Linked DNA regions of Synechococcus elongatus PCC 11801. The protein of the gene in region 1 interacts with the protein of each later gene in a pairwise test. Links are inferred from orthologs where the notes say so. Each region holds a gene or a part of one and is shown on either strand. Other genes may lie near its edges.

Region 1 (8,537 bases):
ACTCATTGCCGCCTGAGCGTCACGAAACCTGAAGCTCCCATCCATATCCTTCCTTCTGAGCGCGAGAGTTCAGCGCTCGTGATGCCAAACCTGGTAGAGGGTGACCCCGATGAGGGTAAGCAGTAGATAGCTCAAAATGCCGATGGTAACGGACGGGATCGCTAGGGATGGATCTTGATGAGCCAGCAGCAATGCCAATCCCGGATTTCGCATTGCTGTGACCACAGCCACAGTGGTCTGATGCGTAGTGTCGCGACCGGCAAGGCGCTGCCCTAAGCCAAGGGAGAGAGCAATGAGGACCAGCATTGTGATTAAGGCCACGCCATTGCCGCGAAAGAACTGCCAAATCAAGGGCGAAACCTTGAGCAGAATCAGCAGACTGAGAACAATGACCATCCCTTGGGCGATCGCCACCACCCACGGATGCAGGCGTGTTGCCGTGGTGGGTGATAGGGACTTCCACAGCATCCCCAACAGGACTGGCAGCACTTGCACCCCTAAGACTTGAATCGCCACGGTTAAGGGTGAGAGGGTCCAAACGCTAGCACCAAAAGTCGCGGTGTAGGCGTAGACAAACACGGGAACCGTGACGATCGCCGCGATCGCGGCACTCAGTTGAATCCGCACAGCGAGGAGATGATTGCCACCAGCTTTGGCTGCTCGGAGCTGAGCTAGGGGTGCACTGGGGCAGACCACCATTAACGCGATCGCTACTTTTGCGGGGGGTTCCAAGAACGGCACCGCCAACGCCAGCAGTCCCGCTCCGATGAGGGGCAAGAGCACACTAGTACCCAGGAGCGATCGCAAAACAAGCGCTCTTTGGGCTTGGAGTTGAATCAAGGCTTGAAAGGAGATTTGTGAGCCAAGGCTGATCATCATGGCGACGATCGAAGCCATGATCAGCAATTGAATGATTAAATCCATGTCCTCACCTTGATGAGCGATCGCCCCCAGTCACCTCTTTATCTTGTCGGGGATTGATCGGTAGAACCCTCAGAGCTGTCAAAAGAGTTCGGTTTGGTCCCCCAATCCATCCCTGAAATCACGCTTTCCTTAGGTCTTGTTCTAAAAAATGCAGGGTCAGACTGAACTTGGAGAGCTGTAGCGATGGGCAGCCATCTGTTCATGGAGGTGAGGCACACACCGGTTGGACCGCGATCGCGACCGGTAAAACGAGCCGGTATTGACCTTGGGGATAGGGTTTCGGTCACTTACTCTGGAGTGGCGAGCAGCCGAGCCGCAAAGCTATTGCGTCCATGGTCTTTGACATGACGCACGGCTTGATTCGCTACCCGGAACAATTGCTCAGGCGTGTGTTGGGGCTGTGGAATGACGGAGCCAATGCCGAAGCTGAGGGTTGGCAAGACGGGTAATTGAGTAGTGTCACTTTGAGCCAAACGCTCTTGCAGCTTCGTCACCACAGCGATCGCGCCGTCGGTATCCGTATTGGGCAAGAGCACCACAAACTCTTCACCGCCAAACCGAGCAATAAAGTCCTGCTGCTGACGGATGCCAGTCTTGAGCGTCTGAGCTACATGCTTGAGACAGCGATCGCCCTGCTCATAGCCAAAGCGATCGTTGACGGTTTTGAAGAGATCGATATCCGCCACAATCAACGACAGCCATTGCTGGTGCAACAGGGCGGTTTGCCACAGCTCCGCAAAGGTTTCATCAAAAGCGCGACGGTTAGGAATTTGGGTCAGCGGATCGGTATAGGCCAACTGATGCAGCTCAAGGTTGGCCGCTTGCACCGATCGATAGAGCTGAGCCTGCTCAATGGCTAACCCCAACTGCACTGCCACTGATTCCAGCAAATCGATCTCATCGCTGGTCCAAGCATGACGACTGCTGTAGTGCGCTAAGGCAATTAAGCCATTGGCACGATCTTGGACCGAGGTTCGCACCAACAGCAGTGATTGGGGCGACTGTACTGCGGGAGCCTTCTCTGCTGGGTACTGATCAAACGCGATCGCCTGATCCTGCTGCAGCGCTTTCTCAGCGAGAGTGTCTGGCAAGTGCCACTGAATAGGGTGATGAATGTGCTCAGGCCGGACGTAATGCGACATCGAGCAAAGGGCAACTGCCTCTGTGCAAAGACTGATGGAGCAGTGATCGATTTCCAAAGTCTCTCCCAGTTCTTGAGCGGCTAATTGGCAAATCTGATCGAGATCGAGACTACTGCGCACCAAATTACCCAGTCGTCGTTTGAAGCGAGCCAAAGTCCAGCGATGGTCTGCAAGATACAGGGCACGACGCAGCTCCAGCTCCCGAATCACTTGATGGCTCAAGGTTCGTAGCGCCAGTTGTTGGAGATCCGTCAGATGACGGGGTCGGCGATCGATCACGCAGAGCGTCCCAAGGATCTGCTGGTCATCGGTGACCAGAGGAGAACCCGCATAGAAGCGCACATAGGGTTCCTCAGTGACAAAGGGGTTATCGGCAAAGCGCGGATCGGCTTGGGCATCCTCCACGATGAAGAGGCTGTCTTGATGGATGGCATGGCCACAAAATGAGGTCGATCGCGGCCCTGACTCGGCCTCAATGCCCACTTTTGACTTAAACCACTGGCGATCGCTGTCCACCAAACTGATCAACGCGATCGGTACGTCACAAATGGCGGCAATCAGCTGGGTCAGCTCATCAAAATACTGCTCGGGCGGTGTATCCAGAATGCTGTAGCGATAGAGCGCGGCCAGCCGCTGCTCTTCAAAACGGGTGGGAATGCACTGCAGCATGAGAGGTGCTCGCCGGTTGCCAAGGGCGGGAGGGCTTCATTCAGGCAAGACAGACACTCGGGGTGATCCGGCCGCCTCATTTCAACCCTGAATTGAGCCTAGTTTCACCATCATCCTAGCGACGGTCAGGAAAGACACTTGCCTCTCTAGTTACCGACAGTGCAATCCGTTTGTGACTAACCCTGCATCCTGCGCTGAAAGGCACGGTTTGCTGGAACCGTAGTGTCACGCAGGGAGATTAGGGCAGGACTTCCAAGGTCGTCGCTAAACCCAGACTGCTGAGGGACTGTTGGAGCTGATCAGCCCGTTGGCGATCGCGAAAAATACCGGCTTGCATGCGACCCTGTCCATCGGCAAAGGCGTCGGGGACTAAGCTCGCCAAACTCTGTTGCTCAGCGCTGTTGCGCACTTGTACGAGTAGGCGATAGCGCGGACCCGATGGTGCATTCAAGCCCTGCGGGGGCGGGGGCGGGTCGCCGCTGGCAGGGTTAAACGAGCGATCGCTGAGGACGAAGCGCGGTACGCCCGGATCCTCCGGTCGACTTGTGGGGATTGGCATACTGGGCACCGCTAAGCGATCGCGGGATCCCTCAGGAACAACGAAAGGGGGCGCAGCCTCAAGCGGCTGGAGGGCACGGATCGGAGGCGGAGGTTGATCGAGCCAGGCCGCATTGGGTTGGGCCCAGCCTGGTGCTGCTGGCAGGCTGAGGAGGGCAAGGGAGAAGAGCCAACCTGGAATTCGCATCACTCAATCAACAGGGGCACTTTAAGCTACCGCATTCTGTAGACGTGACAAGCAGGCCGAGGTTTCATGTCGTAACAGACTGTCAGATCAGGTATGGCCAGATTCAGGTATGGCGCTCCTCTGCGGGGATCCTTGGGATCGGCCTTGTATGATGAAGGAACCGTTCTGACACCTCCGACTTCTATGCCCGCTGCGATCCAATTCACGCGAGGAATTGACGAGCCCGTCGTTCCTGATGTCCGTCTGACGCGATCGCGCGATGGTCAAAGCGGCACCGCTACCTTTTACTTTGATGAACCGCAGGCCCTCGTTGGTGAGGTTCGCCAAGACATCACAGGGATGTATTTGCTGGATGATGAAGGCGAACTGGCAACGCGGGAAGTCAAAGCCAAGTTTATCAATGGTCAGCCGGCAGGTCTTGAAGCGGTCTATCTAATGCGCAGCCCTGACGAGTGGGATCGCTTCATGCGCTTTATGCAGCGCTACGCAGAAGCCAACGGTTTGGGCTTCACCCAAGCATAGCCATCATCTGATGGCTGCCTTGCCCTGCTGATGAAACAACGGGTGGATGATCACATGATCGTCCACCCGTGCTTTTTGATTGAGTGTTTGTTCCTCGCGATCGCAGATCGACAAGCTCGTTGGGCGATCGCTTTTGATCTCAGTCCTAAATCGAGTAATTGAGCGGGAAAGATCGCGCCTGTTTAGGCCGCACAAAGACCTGTTGATCCGGCTCTAGTTGCAGATCCCGATAGCGATCGCGGGGAAGGTGGGCCACCAGCACCTGTCCATCCTGCAGACGAACTTCGGCTTGGACCTCCCAGCCCAAGTGGACAATGCGATCAATCCGTGCAGGCACTGTCTCGGGAATCGGGTCGATCGCGATCTCAATATCGTGGGGTCGCAGGAAGACTTCGGGATGCGGTGTATCTAGGCCACCGGCTTGGAAGATATGGGAACTGTTGGGCAAGACGTTGACCGGCCCAATAAAGCTCATCACAAACGGGGTGGCGGGGTTGTCGTAGATCTCGGCTGGCGATCCGACCTGCTCGACCTTGCCGTGGTTCATCACCACAATGCTATCGGCCACTTCCATCGCTTCTTCTTGGTCGTGGGTGACAAACACCGTCGTTACATGCACTTCGTCATGCAGCTTGCGCAGCCAGCTCCGCAGATCCTTACGAACCTTGGCATCCAAGGCACCAAACGGCTCATCCAAGAGCAACACTTGGGGCTGAACCGCCAAGGCTCGCGCCAAGGCCACCCGTTGCCGCTGCCCCCCCGACAACTGCGAGGGATAGCGATCGCCCAACCCAGTCAGCTGCACCAGTTCCAACAATTCCTCGACTCGGGCGCGGACTTTCTCCTTGGACTGTTTGCGGAGTTCTAGGCCAAAGGCAATATTTTTGCGAACGGTCAAATGCTTAAACAGCGCGTAGTGCTGGAAAACAAAGCCAATCTGGCGATCGCGCACCGATTGATCGGTGGCATCACGCCCCGTTAGGAAAATGCGACCACTATCGGGCTGCTCTAAGCCGGCAATCAACCGCAGCAAGGTGGACTTTCCTGACCCCGATGGTCCCAGCAAGGCAACCAGGCTGCCGGTTTCCACCGTCAAATCCACATCCTTGACGGCTTGAAAGTTCCCAAACTGCTTATTGACCTGACTGACTTGGATACCCACAGCTTTATCCTTCGGCACGCGCAACGCGGACTGGCAACGAGAAATCTCCGGTTTCTACAAGGAAAATCAGGAGAATTTAGTTGCACTGTATGTCTGGCATGATACACTGCGCACAGTGAAAAATCTACGGTATCCCCGAAAAAATACCGGAGATTGCTTCCTCAAATGTATTCTTGCTCCCTGTTTCGGCTGATTGCCAGCCCCATTTCTCTAAGAACCCATGAAGACTGCTTGGACTCGCCGCTCCTTCCTCCAATCTGCTGCACTGGCGACAGCCACCGTGCTCACCATCGCAGCCTGCGGCGGCAACAATCAATCCTCTTCGGGGGGTGGCAGCCAACCTGTGGAAGTCACGCTGGTTTCCTATGCAGTGACTCAAGCTGCCTACGAGCAAATCATTCCTAAGTTCGCTGCGCAGTGGAAAGAAAAAACGGGCCAGGAAGTACGCTTCAACCAGAGCTACGGCGGCTCTGGCTCTCAAACCCGTGCTGTGATTGATGGGCTCGAGGCTGACGTTGTTGCGCTGGCTTTGGAATCTGACATCAATCAGATCGAAAAGGCAGGGCTCATCAAGTCTGGCTGGCAGCAACGAGTTCCCAACAACGGAATCATCACCAATTCCGTTGTGGCCTTGGTGACCCAAGAAGGTAATCCCAAGGGCATTAAAGACTGGTCTGATTTGATTAAGCCCGATGTGCGTATCGTGACAGCGAATCCGAAAACGTCTGGTGGTGCTCGCTGGAATTTCCTCGGTGCTTGGGGCTCAGTGACCCAAACTGGTGGAACACCAGAGAAAGCGCTGGAATTCACGACAGCTCTTTATAAAAATGTGCCGATTTTGGCCAAAGATGCACGGGAATCGACTGACGTCTTCACTAAAGGCCAAGCCGACGTTTTGCTTAACTATGAAAACGAGCTGATTCTGGCTCAACAGAAAGGCCAGCAAGTCGATTACGCAATTCCATCGGTCAATATCAATATCGAGGGCCCGGTAGCTGTCGTCGATACCTATGTCGACAAACGTGGTACCCGCGAAGTCAGTGAAGCCTTTGTGCAGTTCCTGTTCACCCCCGAAGCCCAAGCCGAGTTTGCCAAGGTTGGTTTTCGTCCTGCTGTTCCTGAGGGTGTTGACCCTAAGCTACTGGAAGCATTTCCGAAGATTCAAACCTGGTTTACCGTCGCGGATTTGGGCGGTTGGGCCAAGGTTCAACCGGAGTTCTTTGGTGACGGCGGCATCTTTGACAAAGTGCAACAGGCGGTCGCAGGTCGCTAGGGTTTCGGCCCTGCTCCGATCGCTTGGCTAGCGCCGTACTATTACTCTTCTGTTTGTTAGCGTCGCCTCATGTCCCTGCGTCTTCCCTCTCTTTCTCTGGCTTGGCTGACTCGTCTGAGTTGGTCTTGGCGGTTTACGTGGGTGTATCTCACCCTGATTTTGTTCGTGCCGGTCATTGCCTTATTCCTCAAGGCAGCTTCCCTGCCGATCGGGAGAATTTGGGAATTGGCGACGCAGCCCATTGCCCTTGCGGCCTACCAAGTGACCTTTGGTCTGTCTTTGGCTGCAGCAGCGCTGAATGGCGTGTTTGGGGTGATCATCGCTTGGGTTCTTACCCGCTATGACTTCCCGGGTAAAAAGCTCTTCGATAGCTTTATCGATCTCCCTTTTGCCCTGCCGACGGCGGTGGCAGGCCTCACCCTAGCCACGGTCTACAGCAGTGAGGGCTGGATTGGGCAGTTCTTTGAACCCTTTGGCGTTCAAATTGCCTTCACGCGCTGGGGCGTTCTCTTGGCAATGGTCTTCATCTCCTTACCCTTTGTGGTGCGGACGGTGGAGCCCTTGCTGCTGGAATTGGAAGTCGAAGCAGAAGAGGCAGCGGCATCCCTGGGCGCCAGCCCTGCCCAAACCTTCTGGCGCGTCATTCTGCCGCCGATCCTGCCCGGGGTCCTGGCTGGGGTTGCCCAAGGCTTCTCGCGCGCTGTCGGTGAGTTTGGATCGGTGGTCATTATTTCGGGCAACCTGCCGTTTGACGACTTGATTGCTCCAGTTCTCATTTTCGAACGGCTAGAACAGTACGACTACGCAGGTGCGACGGTGATTGGCTCTGTCCTGCTGCTGTTTTCACTCGTGATTTTGTTTGTGATTAATGCGCTCCAAAACTGGAGCAGCCGCTACAACGGCTAACCCAACCGTGCGGAGGGTCTCGCGATGGCAACGCTACGAGTTCGACTGCAAGTCCCAAAGAAATATCGCGATCAGCCGTTGATGGGAGATGTGCTGGCGAGTTGTCAACTGCAATTCAACATTCTCGCGGCTCATTTAGGGCCGAACCGTGAGGAAGACGGCTGGTTTGACGTGCTGCTCACGGGGACTCCCGAGGATATTACCGCTGCACTTGCGGTCCTACGCGATCGCGAGGTGGAGCTTTGGTCGGATCCCGAAGACGAATTTTAAGGCTTGCCGTTTTGCAGGAGAGATCCCATGTCTAACAAACAGACCGCAACCCTACTGCCGCCCGTGACTGCGGCGATCGCTACACCCCCGCGTTTGCTGATTGGCCGGCGGGGCATGGTGCCCACGGGGGCCGATACGATTTGGAAGATTCAGTCGGGCCTGGTGCGATCCTCGACTTGGGGCGAAGAGGGCGACATGATTAGCCTGGGGCTGTGGGGACCAGGTGATCTGATTGGTCGTCCTCTCAGCTGCTTGGATCCTTATGAATTGGAGTGCTTGACAGCCGTTGAAGTAGTGGCTGTGACAGATCCTGCGCTGGAGTCCCACGAGTCTTTAGTCCGAAGTTTGCGCTATACCGAGCAACTGCTCAGCATTACGCGCCTCCGGCGAGCCGAGGCGAAACTTGCCAATTTGCTGAGCTGGATTGGGGAGCGATTTGGTCACCCCAGCGCCAATGGCTGGGAGATTGATCTGCGGCGGATCCCACTGACCCATCAAGTAATTGCGGAGCTATCGGGGTCTACCCGCGTCACAACGACCCGTCTCTTGGGAGAATTTCGTCAGGCTGGGCGGATTAGCCGTCGCGATCGCGCCTTGATTGTGCGCTACCCCGAGGCGCTCTATCCACCGGCACGGCTCTCGGCCTAGATCGGCTTTCTGTTTCCTGTCTTCTGTTCTGGCTACACCCATGGTTGCTTTCGTCAAAGCCCGTCGCCAAATTGCCGGTGCCAAGGAGTCGAAATCGCTCCTGCCCCTGGTGTTGATTGGCTTATCTCTGTTCTACGTCGGTTTGATCATCATCATTCCGGCGGCTAATGTGGCCGTTCAAGCCTTTAGTGAAGGACTGAGTGGCTTCATCAAAAACTTGGGCGATCGCAACCTACAAGAGGCGATTCGACTCACCCTGTTGATGGGGGTGATCAG
Region 2 (8,553 bases), 1.3 Mb from region 1 along the record:
GCATGGCAGTCAAGCTCAGCTGCGATGACGTTGCGGCCGAATCGGCAACAACCAAAGCGCAAGGAGGAACAACAGCAGGCCGTAAATCTGGCTTTCGCTGGGATGAGGGACCGCACTCGACAGCGGCATGGTACTGCTGCTGGAGGGGGAAACAGTAGCAAAAGTAACAGGTCTCATTCCTCTCACTGTAACAGAATCGATCGCCCGTTCAGGAGAGGCTAGAGCGGAGCCAATCACCGTAGGCAGCACTGCTCGCGATCGGTGTCAGCACCAGGCATTCCGGCAGATCATAGGGATGCTGCGCTTGGAGCCATTGCTGCAGGCTTTCGAGTCGATCTGCTGTGGTTTTGAAGCTAAGTTGCTGTTCCGTGTCTAGGGCGATCGCCCCTTGCCAGCGATAGCAGGATTGGATCGGTGTGATGCTGACGCAGGCAGCAAGTCCTGCTTCCACGGCAGCTTGCGCTAACTGCTGTGCCTCCGCTTCTGTGGCTACCGTCGTGAGGAGTAAGCGCAGATCAGGAGTCTCAACCAGTGGACTGGGTTCAGCCATGGCAATTCCTCAGGACAGCGTTGGCAGGCGTAGGGGCAATACCGCTTTGCAGCTCTCCTGTTGGCTCAGCAAGTCAAAGGCGATCGCTTCCAGTTGCAACAGGTTGCGGTTCAAGGGCAGGAGCACCTGTGTTATCGCCTGGAGTGCTTGGCGATCGCTCGACTGAAAATCAGTGACGAGACAGAGGGGACTGGCGCGCCGACGCGTTTGGCCATCGTAGAGCCACAATTTCACGGCCAGGCGCAGTGAGGAAGCGGGCAAACGAATCTGAACGTCTAAATGGGTTGCTGTCGCTTGTGGGAGTGCGATCAGTTGCAGCTCGGGCACAGGGATGGCGGTGCTGGGACGCAGTAGCGGCGGCGGGAGTTCAGCTTCTGCCAAGCGAGGATCAAGGCGTTCTTGCTGAGGGCTGGGTAGCGCAGGCGTTGGGGTCGTCACCAAGGACTGAGCTTGGCGCTCCTCCTGCACCGTTTCAATCAGCGATCGCAACCGGTTGATAAACGTGAGATTTAAGCGCGGTGGCAGAGATGTTGCGGGGCCTGGCTGGGCGGATTCTGGTGGGGGCACTGAGGGTTGTTTGCCCGCTGTGGGTTTGACGAATTGAGGGAGATCGGGACTACTGCGCTGTTTGGCCTCCGGCTGAGGGGGGTCCGGCAGCGAGATTGGCTCAGGTTCTGGCTCAGGGGCGGTGATGGCGGCGATTGGTTCTGGACAAAGCACTGTGAACTGGGCGATCGCCTGTTGCTGTTGCCAGGTCAGTTGCACCGTCCCTTGGCAATCGTGATCTGTCCAGTCGTGGGGTAGCTGAAGGGGCAGGCTAAAAGCCAGTGGGAACGTCGCGAGTTCTAAGACCTCGCGGGCCATGGGACGGACTTGATCGGGGCGATCGCCGGTTTGCAAGGTGATCAGTAGTTCCGCTTGGGTGGGCCAATGGCGCTGGGGAAGCGCTGGAATCACCTGCACCTCACCGCTCAGGGTCAGCAGTTCTCCCGGTTGCAGCAACAGGCGTTCTTGACGCAGCAAAATCCGGAGCTGGGGTGTTTCAGATTCGGGCTGTAGCCAGTCAGGGTCCGCTTCCAACGCACCTGATTCCCGCTGCAAGACACGCAAACTGACTGTGCAAGTACCGCAGTGAATCTCCCAGAGGCCCGGCTTGAGGTAGGTGTAGGGAAAAATCCAGACGCAACCTTGGTCGTCGGTGTCGCGTTCCTGACGATAGACCCGCCGTTGCGGCGGATCGGCTTCTAGATCAACATAGACGATGCGAATCGACACAATTTGATCGGATTCCAGTCCTTGCCGATCAAGCCGATAGCGCCCTTCGAGGATTTCTAACTCAGCAGAATCCAGCGTGAGTGGGTAATCATCCCCTTCTTGCTGCAATATCCATTGCTCTTCTGCCATGCCGATCGCTCAAAGCCTGCAGCCTGCTTGCCGTTCATCATAAGGGCGCGACCTCAACCGGCGATACTGCTCGAGCAGCTTGGAGGCACGATCGCCACGTTTCTGGATCGTTCCAGAGTTCTGCTTGGTTCACGACTTGTTGCTCGCCTGACTGCAACCATTTGAGGTTGACTTGACCCTGTTCCGCTTCCGCATCCCCCAAAACCAAGCAAGCGATCGCGCCACTGCGATCCGCCCGTTTGAACTGCTTGCCAAAGGCACTGCCGCTAAGGTCGAGTTCGACGCTAAAGCCTGCCAGCCGCAGTCGCTGTGCCAGAACTAATGCCTGAGCTTCCGCGATCGCTCCCCGCGACACGAGGTAGAAATCCAAGCTCGTCGGCGGTACTTTTTGATTTTGTTGCAGCAGCAGGATCAGGCGTTCCAGCCCCATCGCCCAGCCAACCGCAGGGGTTTCGGGGCCACCGAGTTGTGATACCAAGCCGTCGTAGCGACCACCGCCACAGACTGTCGCCTGTGCTCCCAGATCAGAGGAAATGATTTCAAAAGCTGTGTGGGTGTAGTAGTCCAAGCCCCGCACCAGCTTGGGTTCCAGCCGATAGTCAATCCCTAAATTCGTCAGGAGTTGCTGCACCTGCTCAAACAACTGCCGCGATCGCTCGCTGAGATATTGCTGCAGGCTGGGCGCATCCGCCACGATCGCCTGTGTCCGTTCGTCTTTGCTGTCGAGAATCCGCAGTGGGTTGCGCTCAAGGCGATCGCGGGAGTCCGGATCGAGATCTGCCGCGTAGGGCGTCAAGTAATCAACTAACGCTTGGCGATAAGTCGCGCGATCGCTGGCATCACCCACGGAGTTGAGATCAAGCCGCAGGTTTTTCAGTCCCAAGGCTTGCAGGATTTGTGTCGCCAAGGCTATCGCTTCGGCATCAGCCCGCGCATCAGCTGTACCCAGTAGTTCCAAGCCCAGTTGATGAAACTGGCGTTGACGACCAGCTTGCGGACGTTCGTAGCGGAACATCGGACCGCAATACCACAGCCGCTGCACGCCACCTTGGCTGGCCAGACCATGCTCGATGTAAGCCCGCACCGTGCCCGCCGTACCTTCCGGCCGCAGGGTCAAGGAGCGATCGCCGCGATCGCGGAAACTATACATTTCCTTGCCGACGACATCCGTGGCTTCGCCGATGCCGCGCTCAAACAAGGATGTCTGTTCAAAGATGGGCGTGCGAATTTCTTGCACTGCCGCTTGGCTCAAAATCTGGCGGGCGGTTTGCTCTAGCCACTGCCAAATCTGACTTTCGGAGGGCAAAATGTCGCGGGTGCCGCGCAGCGCTTGCAAGCTAGCCATCGTTCTTGGGAAATCGGGTGGGGGCGCGTTCCAAAGAGGAACCCTTTCCAGCATGGTCTGAAAAGGGAACGTCTCGGAAGTCAAAATCAGGATAAGGATGGAGCGATCGCAGCTTAGGAAGCCGCCGCATCGCGATTGGGCAGGACGCAGCAGTTGACTTGATCGAGGCAGACCTTGCCCCACTGCAAGGCCCAACGGACCAAGGCGACTCGGTTGTCCGTGCCAGTTTTGGTGAGGATGTTGCTGATGTGGTTGTCTACCGTTCGCTTGCTGATATCGAGCTGGGTGGCAATTTCCTGATTCGTCAGCCCAGCCGCCACGAGATCTACGATCTGGAGCTCACGCTCAGAAAGCGCACTGTTGACGGGAAATTCACCACTTGCCGTCATAGCGACTGCCGACCTCAGGTATTTGTACTTAGCCCCCTTATTCTAGGCTGATGATTTGCGATGTCAGCGCTTGTTGACGCGTCTTCTCTATGGAATTGGCGATTGCATCGCACCTTCAGTACTAGGAACTAGCGTCGATCAGGTGCGATCGATACTGGACTTGTCAAAACTCCTCGTCGGTGCGCGACCCATGAAACCGCTATTGTGGCTGGCGATCGCCAGCCTAAGTTTGCTGTCCTTACCTGCCCAAGCCAAGGAGGACTTCTACGGCATTATTCAGCAGCGCCCCAGTGGGACAGTCGGAACTTGGACGATTGGCGATCGCGCCGTGACCGTGACTGACCAGACGGAGTTGGAAGGAAATCTTGTTGTCGGCACTTGTGTGGAAGTCGACTTTGACAACGGTCGCGTCGAAGAAATCGAAGTGGAACCTCTGTCGAAGTGTCGCTAGATCCAGCGTTGGGGATAGCGATCGCGGTTTGAAGTCCGGCGAAGTTTCCAGATAGGCTGGAGCAAGGATCAGGCTGGGGTTAATTCCGATCACCTAAAAGCCCTCCTTCAGTTTTTTGTTGCCCGTCCCTAATTTGCTGTGGCTACTCTGTCTGCCGATCTTGAAGTTCAAGCCCAAGCCACTCGTGCCGCGGCGCGTCAGCTCGCGCAGTGGAGTGGCCCCGCACGGCAAGCTTTGCTGGAGGCGATCGCTTCCAAACTGATGGCGGAAGCAGAAACGATTCTGGCGGCCAATCAGGCGGACTGCGAAGCGGCGATCGCAGAGGGCATTGCACCGGCACTCTATGCCCGTTTGAAATTGGATGCCGACAAACTAGCGGCGGCGATCGCCGGTGTCCGCGATCTCGCTAAACTGCCAGACCCGCTGGGTCAGATCCAGATCGATCGCGAGTTGGATGAAGGTCTGATCCTGCAGCGGCTGACCTGTCCGGTGGGCGTGTTGGGCGTTATCTTCGAAGCCCGTCCCGATGCGGTGATCCAGATTGCTTCACTCGCGATCAAGTCGGGTAATGGCGCGATCCTCAAGGGCGGCCGCGAAGCGATTCGGTCTTGCCAAGCGATCGTGGCGGCGATCGCCCAGGCGCTGGCTGAACAACAAGCCCCGGTTGATGCAATTCGCTTGCTGACTAGCCGCGAAGAAACGCTGGCGCTGCTCAAGCTCGATCGCTATGTCGATTTGATCATTCCGCGTGGCTCCAATAGCTTTGTTCGCTTTGTGCAGGACAACACCCGAATTCCGGTGATTGGTCACGCTGACGGTATCTGCCATCTTTACGTCGATCAGGCGGCTGCGATTGATAAAACCGTGACGATTGCCGTTGATGCCAAGACCCAATATCCGGCGGCCTGCAACGCGATCGAGACGCTGTTGATTCACGAGGCGATCGCACCCAGTTTTCTGCCAGTAGTCGCGGAAGCACTACAAGCAAAAGGTGTCAGTTTGCGCGGGGATGCAGCGGCTCAGGCGATCGTGCCGATGGCAGCCGCGACGGAAGAAGATTGGCGCACTGAATACAGCGACCTGATTCTGGCCGTGCGGATTGTGCCGACCCTTGAAGCCGCGATCGCCCACATCAATGAATACGGCTCCGGTCATACCGATGCGATCGCTACGGAAGATCCCGCTGCTGCCACGCAGTTTCTTAGCCAAGTCGATAGTGCCGGCGTCTATCACAACTGCTCGACCCGCTTTGCCGATGGCTTCCGCTATGGCTTCGGTGCGGAAGTGGGGATCAGTACCCAAAAACTACCGCCCCGTGGTCCCGTTGGTCTGGAAGGACTGGTGACCTACAAGTACGTCCTCAGCGGCGATGGGCAAATTGCCGCCACCTACAGCGGTGCTCAGGCGAAACCATTCCTGCATCGCGATCGCTGATCAGGCTGCTTCAAGCTCGGCGAATCGTTTGCCAAAGTTCGAGATAGCGATCGCGCACTGTTTCCGGTAGGGGCAAGATCAGCTCACTTTTCTCCAAGATGGCCTTTGGCGGGATCTGGAGGGGGGCTGCCTTGGCTGGGGCAATGGCTGCAGCAGTCAACACAGCCGGTGAAGCTGCCAGCCCAAGGGCTGCAAATTGTGGGGCGATCGCGGGCGACCAACCAAAGTCAATCCAGCGATCGCTCAAGGCTTCACTCACCCGTTTCTGTGGTTGTACCCAGAGATCAAGCCAAATGGACGTCCCGGATCGTGGCACCACTGCAGACAGGCGAGAGTCACGGCGCAGTGCTGCCAAAATATCTGCCGACCAGCCCACGGCAGCTAAGGCATCACCCAGCAGCAGTGGCTGTAAATAATTCCGAGAACTGTAGAGCTTGACCTGTTGGTGGAGTGACTTCAACAGCGGCTCAAGGTCGGGAATCTCAGCCAAGTTGGGTTGGTTGTAGCTCCAGCCCAAGCGCTTCAAGGTGAGACCAATCACCTCTCGCGGATCGTCCGGCAGAATCAGTTGCCCTCGCAGCTCTGGACGCCAGAGATCGGTCCAGTCTTGGAGCGGACTGGTCAGGCGATCGCGGCGAAAGGCAATCATCGTTGTGCCCCAGCGGTAGGGCGCTGCCCAAATCTCACCTGCATCACTGAGAAAACCCTGGCGATCGCGGCGAAGTTGTTGTCGCCAGCGTTGGGGGAGAGCCGTCCAATGCCGCCAGTGATTGGGGTTGAAAGGTGCGAGTCGTCCTGAGGCGATCGCTTGTTGCAGCCAGCCATCCCCAATGCCGACCAGATTCGGCAGTTGCGTGGGGTCATCGTTCAGCAAGCGACGGCTACTCTCCGCCAAGCCAGACCAGCGATCGAGCTGCACTGTCAGACGAGTGCGATCTTGAAATCGCCGCAGAATCGGCGCGGGAATTGTGTTGCCTGGCAGTGCCAACTGCAAGTCAGCCGAGCGGCAGCCAGTCAGTGCCAGCGCTGGCAACCCCGCACTCGCTTGCAGAAAACGGCGACGACTCAAAAACATCCGATCGGCTCAGGCAAATCCCTCGGTCATGCTACAGCGCCCCCGAAAGTTAAGTCTTTGGGATCAACGCTGCCTGCCTTGATTCCGATTTTTAAGATGGCCGAAGTGCCATTGCCCCTGCCCATATGACCGACCTGGAATCTCAAATTCGCGAACTCCAAGCTCAACTCGATCGCCAGTGGTTGGTCTTGTGTGAGCTGCATCAATATGTGCTTCAGCAGCAGCCCGCCTTCTCAGTCGCAGTTGCAACGCCAGAGTCCACTGCAGAGGCCGATCTGCAAGTTCAACGGCTGCATGCCCAGCTCACAGCCGCCTATGGCCGGATTGCTGCCTTGGAAGAACAAGTCCTCAATCAGTCGCCGCACTTGCAATACCGCTAGCTGCGATCGCGCGATCGCCCAAATCATCCACCCATGCTCGTAGGGTTTCGACAGTGGCACCGCAGGTCAAACTGGCGGCGATCGCCATGCCTCCCGCAGCAACCCCTTCTTTAACAAAGCCCTGCTCGTAGACGCGCAATTGCGCATGGCGCGATTGGCTGAAATCCAGCTGTGTGGATAGCAGCAATGGTTCTGAGCCCAGTTGTGCAGCGATCGCGGGCCCTAATTGAGCCACCTGGGCACTGCGATCAGCCATTACCCAACGGGTCGTCCCGACGGCAATCCGATCCGGTTGCCATGCCACGCCAGTGCGAGCGATCGCGGCCATCAGTGCGTAGGCTGCCAGCATTTGAGTGCCACCCGCCAACAGAATCGGCATCGTTTGACTAGCCGCCATGGCCAATCCCGCTGCCGCAATCAACATCGGATCGGCGATCGCTGCTGCGAGTGCCAAGGGCGATCGCTGAGTGCGATCGGAAATTACCGCGAGTCCTTGTTGAACAATCGCTAACTTCTGGGTGTGGTTACAGGTGGGATGGCTGCTACTGACGCAGCCGGCTGCTTCCACGCCCAATGCCAATAGCAGGGCTAGGGCTGTGCTGGTGCCGCCAACCACACATTCACCCAGAACCAACCAGCGATCGGGATGTTGAGCCGCGATCGCCGCCCCTTGGGCCTGTCCTTGCTGGAAAAGTTGTTCTGCGACTGCGATCGGTAAGGCCTGGCCAGTACTGAGGCAGCGTGCCGGTTGACTAGCGAGGCGAATGGCTGGAACTGGCAATGGCTGCACCAGTCCTGCATCGATCAAGACGAGTGGCGTGGCCAACTGCTCCACGCAGGCTCGCGTGATCAGAACTGGCGATGCGCCTGCCTGTAATGGAGGCAATGGGTATTGCGGATGCGGAGTCGGACCGTTGTAGAGAAACTCAGCATCAGCGTGGGCAGTGTAGCGGCGATCGCGAGGCGTTTTGCCCGCTGCTGAAATGCCGGGGATCAGTGCCGTTTCAGTAAAGGCCAGCAGAACAGCCAACAAAGGCGATCGCCCCTGAACTTGAGTCAACCAAGGGTTCAGTTGGGCTTCACCCCCCCAGCAAGCGATCGCGTCAGGCAGCATCGAGATCAAGGACGGTCTGTAACCACTCTGGTGGGGCAGGAATCGGGGTTCCCAAGCGGCGGAAGAGCACCCAAGCCACCCCATGCACAACAAGGACGTAGAGCAGACTGCTGAGAGCGATCGTTACCAAGGCCACCGCTTGCACGGTTGAGAGTGGAATCTGGCCCAGCCAGCCCATCAGTCCCATCAACCACTCTAAGAAGCCCGTGACTTGAGCTGTGAGGTAGGTCCAAATGTCCTCGCCCAAGAGTACTGACAAAACTCCGAGGCGGAAGAAAAAGCCAATGGTCTCTAGGCCGCCTCCCAGCAGAATCGACCAGCCCCAGGAAAGGCGTCGCTGCCAGCAGCAGCCTAGTAAAACGCCGAGGCAACCCGGCGGCAGCAAAAAGAGGATGCCGCGAGTGGGACCGA

What was found.
Region 2: the proteins of DOP62_RS00975 (region 1) and DOP62_RS07340 interact in binary tests that used the Escherichia coli proteins (3 or more experiments, as listed by UniProt). The link is inferred for Synechococcus elongatus PCC 11801 from one-to-one orthologs.

Annotation. Positions count from the first base shown.
Region 1 is NZ_CP030139.2:187,922-196,458, forward strand. The notes cover bases 3,157-6,105. They hold DOP62_RS00975 (sulfate/molybdate ABC transporter ATP-binding protein), read right to left. Parts: upstream 5,165-6,105; coding sequence 4,148-5,164; downstream 3,157-4,147. Other genes in these bases: DOP62_RS00965 (hypothetical protein), read right to left, coding at 3,157-3,480; psb28 (photosystem II reaction center protein Psb28), read left to right, coding at 3,664-4,002; DOP62_RS00980 (sulfate ABC transporter substrate-binding protein), read left to right, coding at 5,385-6,105. Also shown: DOP62_RS00950 (gamma-glutamylcyclotransferase), read left to right, coding at 1-16; DOP62_RS00955 (bile acid:sodium symporter family protein), read right to left, coding at 70-924; DOP62_RS00960 (sensor domain-containing diguanylate cyclase), read right to left, coding at 1,212-2,735; more of DOP62_RS00965, read right to left, coding at 2,974-3,156; more of DOP62_RS00980, read left to right, coding at 6,106-6,437; sulfate ABC transporter permease subunit CysT, read left to right, coding at 6,507-7,343; DOP62_RS00990 (NIL domain-containing protein), read left to right, coding at 7,368-7,613; DOP62_RS00995 (Crp/Fnr family transcriptional regulator), read left to right, coding at 7,641-8,261; sulfate ABC transporter permease subunit CysW, read left to right, coding at 8,302-8,537. UniProt on the Escherichia coli protein: Part of the ABC transporter complex CysAWTP involved in sulfate/thiosulfate import. Responsible for energy coupling to the transport system.
Region 2 is NZ_CP030139.2:1,521,489-1,530,041, reverse strand. What follows is about bases 3,461-6,425. They hold DOP62_RS07340 (glutamate-5-semialdehyde dehydrogenase), read left to right. Parts: upstream 3,461-4,277; coding sequence 4,278-5,573; downstream 5,574-6,425. Other genes in these bases: DOP62_RS07335 (extracellular solute-binding protein), read right to left, coding at 5,584-6,425; DOP62_RS07345 (DUF5666 domain-containing protein), read left to right, coding at 3,879-4,139; DOP62_RS07350 (helix-turn-helix domain-containing protein), read right to left, coding at 3,461-3,688. Also shown: DOP62_RS07370 (hypothetical protein), read right to left, coding at 1-4; divalent-cation tolerance protein CutA, read right to left, coding at 209-550; DOP62_RS07360 (hypothetical protein), read right to left, coding at 560-1,954; hisS (histidine--tRNA ligase), read right to left, coding at 1,992-3,299; more of DOP62_RS07350, read right to left, coding at 3,413-3,460; more of DOP62_RS07335, read right to left, coding at 6,426-6,648; DOP62_RS07330 (hypothetical protein), read left to right, coding at 6,774-7,028; nicotinate mononucleotide-dependent phosphoribosyltransferase CobT, read right to left, coding at 6,997-8,142; DOP62_RS07320 (DUF2232 domain-containing protein), read right to left, coding at 8,132-8,553. UniProt on the Escherichia coli protein: Catalyzes the NADPH-dependent reduction of L-glutamate 5-phosphate into L-glutamate 5-semialdehyde and phosphate. The product spontaneously undergoes cyclization to form 1-pyrroline-5-carboxylate.